4 regions of the Erwinia billingiae Eb661 genome follow, and region 3 is predicted to be linked to each of the others. Evidence: predicted binding sites of a transcription regulator. Region 3 holds the regulator's gene; each other region holds the start of a gene.
The links. Region 3 encodes Fur, which represses iron uptake genes when iron is present. Its sites were predicted from a motif close to ATAATAATGAGAACNACTATCAA; they were not measured.

Region 1 (3,747 bases), 1.5 Mb from region 3:
AGGCGACAAGGCGCCTGGCGAGAAGGATTTATCATCCGGTGCCGCATGCACCGGACAGCCACCACTTACAGCAAAGGCACCCCCAAGGATGCCCATGCCTTTTAATAAACGACGACGCGACGGCAGTGCCGCGTCATCCACAGATTTTGCCATTTACGATTAATCCAGTCCCAGCGTTCCGCGCAGCTTAGCAAGGTCTTCCGCCAGTGTGGTGATCGGGCCTTTCATTGCATTGCGGTCAGCGTCAGTCAGCTTGTCATAAGATTCGTAACCGTCTTTGGTCCGGTATTTTGACAAGATGCCGTCCACTTTCTTGAAGTTCGCATCGATTTTCGCCAGCAGAGGCGCATCGGCCTTCTGCAGCATTGGACGGAGCAGGTTAACAATTTTCTGCGCGCCGTCAACGTTAGCCTGGAAATCCCACAGGTCAGTGCGGCTGTAACGATCTTCTTCACCAGAGATTTTGCTGGAGGCCACTTCTTCAATCAGACCTGCCGCACCGCCAACCACTTTGCTTGGCGGGAAGGCCAGCTCGTCAATGCGCTTCTGCAGATCCAACACGTCGGTGTTCAGCTGAGTCGCAAAGGACTCCATGCCTTTGGTGCTCTTATCGCCCCACAGTGCTTTCTCAATGCGGTGGAAACCGGTGAACTTAGGATCTTCCGCTTTCTTCTCGAAATCGTCTTCACGGGCGTCGATGCTGCCATCCAGGTCGGAGAACAGTTCGGCAATCGGTTCGATGCGCTCGTAATGACGGCGGGTCGGTGCGTACAGCGCTTTGGCTTTTTCGATATCGCCCGCTTTCACCGCATCGGTAAAGGCTTTGGTGCCGGCAACCAGTTCCACCACCTCTTTGGTGACGTAGGTTTTGTATTCAGCAATCGGTCCGACCAACTGCATCACGTCCGGCTTTCCGTCAGAAGGCGCGTTAGTGCCCTTGACGATCAGCTTGCCTTTCGGGTTGCTTAACAGGCCGCAGGTCAGGTCATATTCACCGGCTTCCAGATTCGCCGTCAGCTTCTGGGTAAAGCCAGGCGCGATATTTTCACGCTCTTCGACCACCATCACCCCCTTCAGGATCTCCCACTCCAGCCCTTTCTGGCTGTTGTTCTGGATGATGAACTGGGTTTTCCCCGCGTTCACCGTGACGTTCATTGGATCACACTGTTTGTCATTCACGCTGATTTTAACCTGTGGAATATCAGCGGCCATCGCAGCGGCAGAACCGGTCAGCAAAGTCACGAGCGCAGCATTCAGCGCGTGCTGGCGAAAACGAAGAGTCATAGTAAATCCCTGTGAAAAAGTTACGCGCCTGCAAAACAGGCGCGGACAAAGGCTTAGCGTGTGGTACGCACTGCCGTAGCCTGTGGACGCACTGGCATAAAGAACAGCAGCAGCGCAGGAACTAAATAGATAAACCAGACCGCCACTTCGCTGACGCTTGGCGTTTCCTGGTAGCCCAACATCCCTTCCAGCAGCGTACCGATAAGGGTGCTGGTGGAGAGCGTATTACTCATATCAAAGGCGATGTCCTGGAAATGATTCCACAGTCCGGCTTCGTGGAAGGCGCGGATTGCACCGGCGGCCAGACCGGCGGCCACAAACAGGATAAACAGGCTGGTCCACTTGAAGAAAGTCGCCAGGTTAAGACGCACGCCGCCCCAATAGATCAGCATGCCGAGGATAATCGCGGTCGCCAGGCCCAGTATGGCGCCTAACGGTGGGCCAATGCCCACATCCTGCTGGAACGCAGCAAGCAGGAAAAACACCGATTCGAGGCCTTCACGGGCAACTGCCAGGAACACCATCATAATCAGCGCCCAGCCGCTGCTTTTGCCCTTCTGCAACGCATTGTCCACGGCATCTTCCAGCTGGGCCTTTACGTTGCGGGACACTTTGCGCATCCAGAACACCATATAGGTCAGGATACACACGGCCACCACGGCCACGATCCCTTCAAACAGCTCCTGCTCTTTCTGCGGGAATTCGCCGGTGGTTTCGTTGATAAAGTAGCCAACGCCAAGGCAGAGTGCGGCGGCAACAAACACGCCCACCCACATTGCGCCAAACCATTCACTGCGATGGGTACGCTTCAGGTAACTGGCGATCAGGCTGACAATCAGCGCGGCTTCCAGGCCTTCGCGTAACATGATGAGAAATGGAACAAACATGCCTACACCCTCGAGTGTGAAAGAATTTCAGTTGCGGTAAAGAAACGTAAATCAAAACGATATCGATTATCATTATCGGCAACGAAAAAACAAGAGGCATCGTGGGTATTTTCGCAATCTGCGAGAAGGGGCGCGGCGGTGCTGTAGCGGATACAAACGGGGCGTGCGAAGAGTGAACGGCAGTCAACCGACCGGGCGTCAGTGCGACGCCCGGTGGTAAACGCTGACTTATTTGGTGTTGTATTCGATTTCTGCTGCTTCGAAACGTTGCTGTGCCGCAGCGCTTGGCTCGCGGCCCATCAGGCTGACGATCCAAATTGCCAGGCTGGCGAACAGGAAGCCAGGGATGATTTCATACAGATCCAGCCAGCCGTACTGTTTCCAGATCAGTACGGTTGCCGCACCGATAATCATGCCTGCCAGCGCGCCGTTACGGGTCATACGCTTCCAAATCAGCGACAACAGCACCACCGGACCAAATGCCGCACCGAAGCCCGCCCAGGCGTAGCTGACCAGTCCCAATACGCGGTTCTCCGGGTTAGAGGCCAGCGCAATGGCGATCACCGCCACCAGCAGAACCATCAAACGCCCTACCCACACCAGCTCACGTTGAGTGGCGTTTTTGCGCAGGAAGTTTTTGTACAGATCTTCCGTCAGCGCGCTTGAACACACCAGCAGCTGACAGCTCAGGGTCGACATCACCGCCGCCAGGATAGCGGACAGCAGGATACCGGCAATCCACGGGTTAAACAGAATACGCGCCAGCTCAATAAAGATGCGCTCGCCGTTTTCAGATACGCCCACGGCTTGCTCCGGATGGTTCTGGAAATAAGCGATGCCGAAGAAGCCCACTGCAACCGCCCCACCCAGACACAGGATCATCCAGATCATGCCGATGCGGCGTGCGCTGCGGATTGAGCGGTGGGAATCGGCCGCCATAAAGCGCGCCAGAATATGCGGTTGCCCGAAGTAGCCCAGCCCCCAACCCAGCAGTGAAATCACCGCGACAAAGTTCAGGTTCTTCAGCATATCGAGGTTTTCGATACTCTTCGCTTCAATCACCTTAAGCGAATCGCTCAGCCCGCCGACGGCGAAAATCACCATCACCGGCGTCAGGATCAGCGCGAAGAACATCAGGCTGGCCTGCACGGTATCGGTCCAGCTGACGGCGAGGAAGCCGCCAACGAAGGTATAGATGATGGTGGCAGCAGCACCGGCCCACAGCGCGGTTTCATAACTCATGCCGAAGGTGCTTTCGAACAGACGCGCACCGGCAACGATGCCGGAAGCACAATAAATAGTGAAGAACACCAGGATCACCAGCGCTGAGATCACCCGCAGTACTTTACTTTTGTCCTCGAAGCGACTGGAGAAGAAGTCTGGCAGGGTCAAGGCATTGTCGTGATGCTCGGTCTGCACGCGCAGACGCCCCGCGACAATTTTCCAGTTAAGGTAGGCGCCGATGGTCAGGCCGATGGCAATCCAGCTTTCTGAGATGCCCGACAGGAAAATCGCGCCAGGCAAACCCATCAACAGCCAGCCGCTCATATCCGATGCTCCCGCCGACAGCGCGGTG
Region 2 (3,747 bases), 470 kb from region 3:
TGGAGTTTGGCGTAACGTACGGCGTGTGGCCGTCGTTGCCATCCACAGAATCCTTAAAGCGCACGTGGTTCATGGTGTAGTTAGCAATGGTGCTCAGACGAGGCGTGATCTGGTTATGTGCTTCCAGTTCAAACCCTTGTGAATGCACCTTACCGGCAGGCTCATAATAGGAACCGACCACAACGCGGTTACCCACGTCTTTCTGCGTCAGATCGTACACCGCAACCGAGTAGAGATCGGACGTGCCGTTCGGCTGGTATTTCACCCCGGCTTCATACTGCTCGGAGGTGGTTGGCTTCAGCAGATTGCCATCTTCACCGGACAGTGACTGCGGCGTAATGGCCTGGCTGTAGCTGGCGTACGGCGAAATGCCATTGTCGAACGCATACAACAGGGCAGCACGGCCACTGACGTGGTCGTCCTGACGACGGTTTTTGGTGCTGGTGGAGTAATCATCCGTTTCCGACACGATGCGGTCATAACGGCCAGAGAGGTCGAGGTGCCATTTCTGCCAGGTCATTTCATCCTGCAGATAGACGCCGGTCTGGTAATAACGACGCTGCGAATCGGTAAAGTCATAGCTCAGACGATCGCCGACGGCCTGGCCGGTTAAGGCGTTCAGCTGATTTGCATAGCCGCTGGCATCGCTCAGATCGTTCTTGTACTGGTGGTATTCCCCGCCGAGCACCACTTTGTGATCCACTTCGCCAGTGGCGAAATCGGCTTCCAGCTGGTTATCAATGGCGTACGCATCCAGCGAGGAGCGTGAACCGGAGTAGTAGCGGTTCAGCAGGTTCGGGTTAACGGCGTCCCAGCCAATCTGATAAACCTGATCGAGGTCGACGTTGGAGTGGGAATAGCTGGCGTTAGAACGGAACGCCCAGGTGTCATTAAAGCGGTGAGCGAATTCGTAGCTGTAAATCTGCTCGTTACGCTTGAACTGATCCAGCGAGCTGTCGCCGTCGTAGAAACCGTTGCTCAGCTTGCGGCCGTTATGTTCGGTAATGCTGCCATCGCCCGGCACGGCACCGTGATAGCCACCTGACGGGTCTTTCTGCAGATAGGCACGCAGCAACAGCGAGGTATCTTCATCCGGCTGCCACAGCACGGAAGGGGAGATGGCATATTTTTCTTCCCGGGTGTGATCGTACTGGGTGTCACTGTTGCGGGTGATACCGGTCAGACGAAACGCCCACTGATCGTTGATCGCATTGGTGTAATCAAAGGCGGCGCTGTTGGTGGAATTGGTGCCGGTAGAGGCACGGAAGTGGCCTTCAGGCGTGAACTGTGGACGCTTGGAGGTTTCCATCACCAGTCCACCCGGCACGGTCTGACCATACAGGGCAGAAGACGGGCCTTTGATCACATCGATACGGTCCAGGAACCAGGGATCGACCTGCAGGACGTTATAGCTGCCCGGATCGCTCATCAGACGCAGGCCATCGAGGAAGATGTTATCAACATCCCCACCGTGGAAGCCGCGCAGAGAAACGGTGTCATAACGGGTTGCGGCACCGGCGAAGTTAGTAAAGGCACCGGCGGTATAGTTCAGCGCCTGGTTAACGTCCATCGCGCCCTGGTCTTCCATCTGCTGACGGGTAACCACGGAAACGGACTGGGCGGTGGTGATCAGCGGACGATCGGTTTTGGTTGCGCCTTTGCTGGTTTTAGCCGTGTAACCCTCTGTTGGCGTGGTCGCCGTTTCTGCGGGTTGCGCGGTAACGACCAGCGTCTCGGCCGCAAAGGTGAAAGCAGGTGTAGCCAGAGCGATGGAGCAAAGCAAAGCAGAACGCTTTAAAGAAAAAGCCATTCTCATTGTCAATTCCCTTACAAAATGCGAAGAAAGGTCCGCCGACGCTGTTACAGTGAAAGACGCGTCGTGACGGTAATGTAAAGATATATGATAATCTCAATGAGAATTATTATCTTTCCGTAACATACTTTCAAGCATTGAATTTGCTTATCTATTCACTTGCAAAAATAAGGGAATTATATCGCCGGCAGGAGAGGCCAGCGGAGCGCGCCGCTGGCTTGAGGTGAGTCTAAGGCTTGAGGTCGTGCAGATGATCGTCGCGGTTTAGCGTCAGCAGCGCCAGCGCACTGATCGCCCCGGTGATCATCACATACCACGCTGGTATATAGATATTTCCGGTTTGTTTGATCAGTCCGGTGATAATCAGCCCGGCACAGCCGGAGAAAACGGCGTTAGAAAGTGAATAGGCCAGGCCCAGGCCGGTATAGCGAATGCGGGTAGGAAACATCTCGGCCAGCATCGCCGGACCGGGACCGGCAATCATCCCCACTACCGCACCGGCTATCAGAACGGCTAATCCTTTCAGCCAGAGCGCGGCGTCCGGTTGCTGCAACAGGGCCAGCAGTGGGTAGCTAAACAGGACCACCACCAGCATCGCCAGTAGCATAATACTGCGCCTTCCATAGCGATCGCTGAGCCTTCCCGCCGGTAAAATGGTTAACGCAAAACCGACGTTGCCCAATACGGTAGCCAGCAACGCCTGCTGAAAACTGGCATGCAGTGCGGTCTGTAGCCACGAGGGCATCACCACCAGGAAGGTGTAGCCCGCGGCTGACCAGCCCATCATTCTGCCGATACCCAGTACGATGGCTTTCACAACTGAAGACAGCGGCGCGGGTTCAAGCTTCTGCGCTTGGGCAAAGGTGGGCGGCTCTTCCAGCTGTGACCGCAGCCACAGCGCCACCAGCCCCATCGGTAACGCCAGCAGGAAGGGGATTCGCCATCCCCAGCCTTTCAGCTGTTCAGGCGTGAGCAGCGCCGACAGCAAGGCCACCAGACCGGCACCCGCCAGTAACCCCAGCGCGACGGTGAAGGACTGCCACGCGCCGTAGCGTCCGCGTTTTCCCGCCGGGGCAAATTCGGTCATCAGCGCCACCGCGCCACCAAATTCCCCGCCGGCGAACAGCCCTTGCAGCATCCGCAGCAGGGTCAGAAGCAGCGGTGCCGCCACGCCGACGGTGGCATAAGTGGGCATCAGTCCAATCAGAAAGGTCGCCAGCGTCATCAGCAGCAGCACCGCAATCAGCGTCGGCTTGCGGCCGATGCGGTCGCCGATGCGGCCAAAAATCATCGCGCCAATCGGCCGACAAAAGAAGGCCAGCGCAAAGGCGGCGTAGGTGAGGATCAGGCTGGTCAGGTCGCTCTCACCTTCCAGATGGAAAAAGTTTCCGGCGATAACGGTCGCCAGAAAGCCATACACCGCGAATTCATACCATTCAATAAAGTTGCCAACCGATCCGGCAATTAACATTTTTTTCTCAGGGAAGCGAGAGTCAGTGGTCTGCATAAAGGGAGGTCCTGGTGAGGGGGTTAACGCAGAGTGCCTTTAATAGTCACGGAAGAACAATAGGATAGGGTTATCACCGCGGCTGCCGGTTGGGCCGGCAGCCGCGAGGGTTGCAACGCTTACTGCGTTTTCGTTATATCACTCACGTTATTACAGGTGCTGTTTTTCGGGCAGTAGAGGTCCATCAGCTTCAGCGTCACGCCGTTGGTCCAGCCGAAACCATCCTGCAACGGATATTCACCGCCGCCACCGCCACCGAGCCCTTTACCTTCCACCACATATTTTTCGACCAGCTTGTGTTCCTTGTCATAGGTGGCCTGCACGTTCTGCAGGAAGCGCATGCCGACATCCTTCGCCAGCGCCTGCTTACCATAATTATTCAGTCCCTGAACCGCCGCCCATTGCAGCGGTGCCCAGCCGTTTGGCG
Region 3 (3,747 bases):
GGCGCCAGAACGAATCGAGCAGCTGGTGGTTATCGATATGGCACCGGTCGCTTATCCGACCCGCCATCACGATACGATTTTTGCGGCGCTGAAGGCGGTCACCGCAGCGGGCATTACGCAACGAAGCGATGCCGCAGCGCTGATGCGTGAAACGATAGAAGAAGAAGGCGTGATTCAGTTTCTGCTGAAATCCTTCCAGCAAGGGGAATGGCGGTTTAACGTGCCGGTGCTGTGGCAGTGCTACGATCGGATTATTGGCTGGCAGCCGGTTCCGGCCTGGGAACATCCCGCGCTGTTTATTCGCGGCGAACGTTCGCCCTACCTGGCCGATGAATATCGTGACGCCCTGCTGGCGCAGTTCCCCAAAGCCCGTGCGCATGTGGTCAACGGTGCCGGTCACTGGGTCCATGCCGAGAAACCTGATGCTGTTTTGCGCGCAATACGCCGTTTTTTTGCGCTGTAAAAACAATTATATCCTGAGATGGCTAAATCATTGTCGTCATGACTTTCGCTGGGGTATGATGGCGCGCTAAAAATTTGTCGCTGCACGAATTTCAGCCGACATCAGGCCTGAACCATCAGAACTCCAGCCTTTCAGTATCACGATTCTATGGCAAAAGAAAACACGGACCGCACCACGATCGATCTGTTCGCAGATGACCGTCGCCCGGGACGACCAAAAACCAATCCGCTGACGCGTGATGAGCAGCTGCGTATCAACAAACGCAACCAGCTTAAGCGCGATAAAGTGCGCGGGCTGAAGCGCGTTGAACTGAAAATGAACAGTGACGCGGTTGATGCTCTGAACCAGCTTGCCGAGCAGCGTAATATGAGCCGCAGCGAGCTGATTGAAGAAATGGTCATGGCGCAGTTGGCCGATCAGGACCGCTGAACAGGCGCTTTCAGCACCCCCCGGTGAAGCACAAAGCGACAAAAGCAGGCGGATTACTCATTTATCCCCCTGTAGCTGTCTGCTATCATTGCCGGTATCTGTAATAAGCAGCCTTTACCCTATCAACACGTTTCAAGAGGTTAGTAAGTCATGGCAATCGTAGGCATTTTCTTTGGCAGCGATACGGGCAATACAGAAAACATTGCAAAAGTGATCCAGAAGCAGCTCGGTAAAGAGGTGGCTGAAGTTCATGATATCGCTAAAAGCAGCAAAGAAGACCTTGAAGCCTTTGATATTCTGCTGCTCGGTATCCCAACCTGGTACTACGGCGAAGCGCAGTGCGACTGGGATGATTTCTTCCCGACGTTGGAAGAAATTGATTTCAACGGCAAGCTCGTTGCGCTGTTCGGTTGTGGCGATCAGGAAGATTACGCTGAGTACTTCTGTGACGCGATGGGCACCATCCGCGACATTATCGAGCCTAAAGGCGCGGTGATCGTCGGTCACTGGCCAACTGAAGGCTACCATTTTGAAGCCTCGAAAGGGCTGGCGGATGATAAGCACTTCCTCGGTCTGGCTATTGACGAAGATCGTCAGCCAGAACTCACCAGTGAGCGCACCGAGCAGTGGGTCAAACAGATTTATGACGAGCTCCAGCTGAAAGAAATCCTGGAAGCGTAATCAGACCGGCCTGATTGGGAGGTATCTCACATCAGGCCAGTGGTTTTTCCTATAGAAGTAATAGACACATTTTTGTAACTTTCATCTGCAAATCTGTAAAATATCGCCATCGGTCACCCGCTTTCTCAGCGCCTTTCGCTCTAATAGCGACTATGATGAGGCAGAGCGAAATGTCAGCCCAACCGCTTGCTCTCACGGACGTAACGACTCTTCTCCTTACCTCCCTTGATTGAGATGCATCGCCAGTGGTGTTCATTTCGAAATATCAGTTCTATAATGAGACGTTTGGCTTTTCGCGACGACCGATGTTCAGGGCTTTTCAGCCACAAAGTGACTAGCAAAGTAACAGGACAATATCCGCATGACTGACAATAACACCGCATTAAAGAAGGCCGGCCTGAAAGTCACGCTTCCACGACTTAAAATTCTGGAAGTACTTCAGGAACCTGAGGGCCATCACGTCAGTGCGGAAGACTTGTACAAGCGTCTGATTGACATGGGCGAAGAGATTGGTCTGGCGACGGTTTACCGCGTTCTTAACCAATTTGATGATGCCGGGATCGTTACCCGTCATAATTTCGAAGGTGGTAAATCCGTTTTCGAACTGACTCAGCAGCATCACCACGATCATCTGATTTGCCTGGATTGTGGCAAGGTGATCGAGTTCCGTGATGAAAACATCGAAGCTCGCCAGCGTGATATCGCCACGCGCCACGGCATCAAACTCAGTAACCACAGCCTGTACCTTTACGGTCACTGCTCAACCGGTGACTGCCGTGAAGATGAGACGCTGCACGACAAGTAATCTACACTAACAGCAAAAAACCGGTGATCCTTCACCGGTTTTTTTTTGCCTGTCGCCCCGTTACAGCGCTTCCGTCCGGCTGACGCGCAGACCATCAGGACTGCGCGTACGCAGCAATACCTTACCGGCCACCGCCGGCGGTTGATCCGCCTGCCACTGCTGCCAGGTTGTCCCCTCGTCCAGGCTGTACTCAACGGTTAAGCCCGGTAGCTCGGTATTGACCACCAGCTTACCGTCCTGCACCACCCCACCGGGCACCGGCAAGCGATAGGCAATGCCGGCTTTATCCAGTTTTGCCAATTCACGTTGCCCCAGAAGGTTGGCAAACCGCTGCCAGTCCTTCAGCTGAGCCTGCTGGTCTACCAGGCGGGTTTTGCCGCCGGTATACTCTTTGCCGGCTTTATAATCCTGCTCCCAGGCTGCGCGGTGCCAGGCACGTTCCGCCACGGACAAAATGCGCGGGAAAAGCTTGTACTCCACCTGCGCGTCGGTACGGGTGGTTTCACTCCACAGTTGAGCGGAGATGCCGTGAGCGCCAGGCCAGGGCTTGTCAGATTTAGCCGTGAAAGGTTTGCCGTCGCGATCGACGGAAGTCTCGGCGTTTTGTGGCAAGTTATCCGGCGCGAAGTGGAAAATTTTCCGTTCATCGGTAAAGCGCGTTCCCCAGTAGTATCCCCGCTCCAGCGGATTCACCTCGGCAGGAAAATCGAGATACAGGTAATCCGGATTGGAGACGATCACTTCATAACCTTTGCCTGCCCAGTCATTGGCAGAATCAAAACCGCCCCAAAACAGCGTATCCCAGAAGTTGACCGCAACCCTGTCCGTTGCGAAGGCTTTGGCATTTTTAGCGTCTTTAATACCATCCTGCCAGGCCTGCATTTTGCCGATACCGTGTGCCTTAACCTGCTTGCTGACGTTAAGGGCAAAGTCGCTCGGCAGATGATCCAGGTCTTCAATCTTTCCTTCTTCAATCATCGTCTGGCAGACCTGGGATTTTGCCCACGGCTTATCTTGCTGGCTTAAGTCCAGTAAACCGGTGCCTTCAACGGGTGTGTTCTTATCCGAATAGCCGGATCCTAAGCGAATGTTTTTGGCTTCATCTCCGCCGAAATGCCAGGTCTTCAGCGGCTGTCCGGCAGCTTTATGCATCGCCTGGATTTCACCTATCACCTTGTCGGTAAAGCGTAACGAGGAGCTCAGGCACGGATTGAGATAGCTGGTGCGATCGTAAAGCTGCACGGAGGTGGTGTTGGAATTGTCGCTGGGATCGAGCAGGCGGAATTCATTGGCTTCTTTTTCCTTACCGGCATTGAACAAGCGATCGTAACGCGCTTCCATCGAGATTACCGCTGCCCGGGCGTGGGCC
Region 4 (3,747 bases), 2.3 Mb from region 3:
AGTACCTGCAAAGCTGGGATGTGCCGAACGTGTTTGTGCTGGGCGCCTGCTGCTTCCCGCAGAACCTGGCCTATAACCCGACCGGGATCGTGGGGGCAACCGCGCTGTTTGCGGCCAATGCCATTCGTACGCAGTATCTGGCCAATCCCGGACCGCTGGTTCAGGCTTAACAGGGAAGAAAAAAGATGATCAAGCATTCTGGATGGTTAGCGTCTTTGCTGTTTGCCGGTCTGGCTTCCGCGTCAGCATCGGCGACAGACGCGCCGGTGAGCAAAGGGCATTATCTGGCACAGGCCGGTGACTGCGCGGCGTGCCACACCTCGGCGGGCGGCGCGAATTTTGCCGGTGGGCTGAGGATGGTCACCCCGGTAGGTGCAATTTATTCCACCAACATCACCCCGGATAAGCAAACCGGCATCGGCGATTACAGTTATGACGACTTTGCCAACGCGGTGCGTGGCGGCGTGGCGAAAGACGGACACCGGTTGTATCCGGCGATGCCTTACACCGCATTCGCGAAGATCACTGATGAGGATATGCACGCGCTGTACGACTACTTTATGAACGAAGTGCCGGCCGTGCATCAGGCCGACCGCGACAGCGATATTCCCTGGCCGTTAAGCATGCGCTGGCCGCTAACGGTGTGGAACTGGGCGTTCCATGACGACAGTCGATATCAGCCGGACAGCAGTCAGAGTGCGGAATGGAACCGCGGCGCTTATCTGGTTCAGGGGCTGGAGCACTGCGGCACCTGCCATACGCCGCGCGGCATCGGTTTCCAGGAAAAAGCGTTGAACCAGAAGGATTCGGCTTACCTGACCGGCGGCACGCTGGAAGGCTGGCACGCGCCGGACCTGACCGGCAACGTGCACGCCGGCATTGGCAGCTGGTCGCAGCAGGATATCGTCAGCTTCCTGCAAACCGGCTGGACGGCAAACAGCGCCGCGTTCGGATCGATGACCGACGTGATTGAGCACAGCACGCAGCATCTGAGCGATCGGGATGTGAATGCGATGGCGGTGTACCTGAAAAGCCTGAAATCGTCGAATCCAAAAGCCGTGGCACCCGAACCCGACAGCCGTACCCAGGCAGCGCTGGTAACAGGGGATATGAGCAAACCGGGAGCGCAGGTGTATATGGATAACTGCGCCGCCTGTCACCGCACCGACGGTAAAGGTTACAGTAAAACCTTCCCGGCGCTGGCACACAACCCGGCGATCTTAAGCGACGATCCGTCGTCACTGATAAGCATTGTCCTGCGCGGGGGCAAAGCGGCGGTAACGCATAAAGCGGTGACCGGATTGACCATGCCGGACTTCGGCTGGCGTCTGGACGATCGCCAGGTGGCGGATCTGTCGACCTTTGTTCGCAGCAGTTGGGGGAATAATGCGCCGGCGGTGAAACCCGAGCAGGTGAAAGCGTTGCGTAAAACGGTGTCGACCGTGGAGCGCAAGGATCCGGACAAGCAGCAACAACCGCAGCAATAACCTGCCACTAAAAAGCAAAACGCCTGACAAATGCTGTCAGGCGTTTTTTTTAACTTGGGCTATCGCGCCCGGACGGACCCGGCTTAAGCCTGTGGGTTGCTGGTGGTGCTCATCTTCATCAGATCTTTATCAACGAAGAACATGCCCTGTCCACCGGTGCCAACCAGCGCCAGTTTATCCAGCACGGATTTGAACAGCTTCTCTTCTTCGTGCTGCTCGGAAACGTACCACTGCAGGAAGTTAAAGGTTGAGTAGTCCTGAGTGGTCATTGACGCGTGCGCCAGTTCGTTGATCTTGCCAGTGATCAGCTTCTCGTGCTCGTAAGCCTGCTCCAGCACTTCGTTCAGCGAGTTAAAGGTCACTGGCGGAGCCGCAATGCTGCCCAGTACCGGCATCGCGCCGGTGTCGCTCAGGTAGTTAAACAGACGCTGCATATGCTGCATCTCTTCAACGGAGTGTTCACGCATAAAGGCCGCAGCCCCTTCAAACCCTTTGTCAGCACACCAGGCGCTCATCTGCAGGTACAGATTGGCAGAGTAGAACTCCAGGTTTAATTGATCGTTCAGTTTGGCGGTCATGTCGGCAGTCAGCATAAAGGCTCCATTAGCGATGATGGGATATTATTAGAAGTGTCATTGGGCGCAATTATGCACGCATGTTGCCTAAATAAAAACCGTTAGTTGCGGTTTTTATCTTATTATTTGGTGTTCGTAACATTATGATAGTTAAGTGATAACTATTCGCGCATTAATACCAATTATTCAATTTTCCAAATGGTTTTGATAACCATTCTTATTGTTATTTGCGCGGAAAGATAATTCTGAAAAACGCATAACGTGCTGCTAAAAATAACGCCCCCGAATAAATCAGGGGGAATTATTATCACTCCACCATTAAGCGGTCGAGGATTGCCTGGGCGGTGGTGACATCGGTCACCAGCGCGTTGATCATCCCGGAGCGCACCGCGCCAATGATGCCAGCCGCTTTTTCCGGCGTGGCCGCCACGCCAATACTCAGCGTGGTATTGCGCAGTTGGGCGGTGGAGGCGGCGATCATCCGCTCTTCGCCTTCCCAGTGCAGGATCTCACCGCTTTCGGTCACGTAATGCCGCAGCACGTCGCCCGCCGCCTGGCTGAGCGCCTGCTCGTTGGCGGTGGCGGTGGTGGTTTCTGACGGGGCCGGCAGATGATGGGTTAAGCCGACGCCGACAATCGCCACGTCGAGGTTATCCCACAGTGAAATAATTTGCTGCACGCCGGCATCAGCCAGAAATGCCTCACGCAGCATCGGCGAGGTCAGGTAGGGCGCATGCAGGAAATGCGGCACGCCGCCCATCTGTTCCGCCGCCTGACGGACAAATTCATTGATCTGAAAATGCGCCGCCGCCTGCTGCATCCCGCCGTTCATCGCTACCGTCATCACGCCAGGAATTTTCGGCAGGCCGCCCATGGTCACTTCCCGCACCGCACGACCCCAGCCAATGCCGATCACCGAACCGGCCGCCAGATCGGCCTGCTGCAGCAAACCCGCCAGCGGCGTGGCCAGCGAGCCGAGGATATTGGTCGGCGGTGGCTCCACCACGGCGGCGCTTTTCAGCCCCAGCCGCTGGATAAGATCGGCGGTGATCTCTTCAGGCGACGTCAGTTCCACCACCTCGATCCGCACGATCCCCGCCGCGCGGGCTTTGTTGAGCAGCCGCGAGATGGTGGCGGTCGATACGCCCAGTTTTTTAGCAATGTCCACCTGAGCCATGTCTGACTGATAGTGCAACTTTGCCACCATATGCATCATCGCCCGCGTTGTCGCGGCGTCTTGTAAAAGAGGTTCTTTCAGCTTGAAATTCCTTTCTGCAATGTATTACACTCAGTTCATCGATTGAAGGATTATTGCGCAACACCCCACAAATTGCAATGCGTATACCCGGCAAAAACCCTGACAGGACGCCGCATCAGCACTGATGCTCCAGGGGGATCGGGTATGAAGTCGCACACTGAAAAATGAGGCTGTAACCGTGTTCTAAAACTGAAAAACTGTCCAGGAGACAAAAATAATGTCACATATGTCAACGTCAGAACTGCGTGGTTATCAACAGATTTGCGGCAGCAACGGCGCAATGCTGGTCATTGCCTGCGATCAGCGTGGCGCAATGCGCAGCCTGCTCTCATCCGACCCGGATCAGCAGAAAGCCATTTCCGAACAGCAACTCGGTCGCATCAAGGCGGACATCACCCAGTATCTGGCAAGCCAGGCCTCCTGCGTG

Region 1: efeU (iron uptake transporter permease EfeU) is a predicted target of Fur. The motif match lies at 2,222-2,244, and genes of this name have one in related genera.
Region 2: EBC_RS10380 (TonB-dependent siderophore receptor) is a predicted target of Fur. The motif match lies at 1,907-1,929, and genes of this name have one in related genera.
Region 4: ftnA (non-heme ferritin) is a predicted target of Fur. The motif match lies at 2,267-2,289, and genes of this name have one in related genera.

Annotation. Positions count from the first base shown of each region.
Region 1 covers NC_014306.1:2,952,296-2,956,042, forward strand. The annotation lists gene efeB (iron uptake transporter deferrochelatase/peroxidase subunit) at 1-153, opposite strand, end outside; gene efeO (iron uptake system protein EfeO) at 160-1,284, opposite strand; gene efeU (iron uptake transporter permease EfeU) at 1,338-2,171, opposite strand; gene putP (sodium/proline symporter PutP) at 2,400-3,747, opposite strand, start outside.
Region 2 covers NC_014306.1:1,916,474-1,920,220, forward strand. The annotation lists gene EBC_RS10380 (TonB-dependent siderophore receptor) at 1-1,816, opposite strand, end outside; gene EBC_RS10385 (MFS transporter) at 2,043-3,320, opposite strand; gene treA (alpha,alpha-trehalase TreA) at 3,440-3,747, opposite strand, start outside.
Region 3 covers NC_014306.1:1,449,245-1,452,991, reverse strand. The annotation lists gene ybfF (esterase) at 1-463, shown strand, start outside; gene ybfE (LexA regulated protein) at 611-892, shown strand; gene fldA (flavodoxin FldA) at 1,043-1,573, shown strand; gene fur (ferric iron uptake transcriptional regulator) at 1,935-2,378, shown strand; gene EBC_RS08090 (beta-N-acetylhexosaminidase) at 2,439-3,747, opposite strand, start outside.
Region 4 covers NC_014306.1:4,211,079-4,214,825, reverse strand. The annotation lists gene EBC_RS20680 (GMC family oxidoreductase) at 1-170, shown strand, start outside; gene EBC_RS20675 (c-type cytochrome) at 186-1,487, shown strand; gene ftnA (non-heme ferritin) at 1,571-2,080, opposite strand; gene EBC_RS20665 (sugar-binding transcriptional regulator) at 2,370-3,269, opposite strand; gene EBC_RS20660 (tagatose-bisphosphate aldolase) at 3,538-3,747, shown strand, end outside.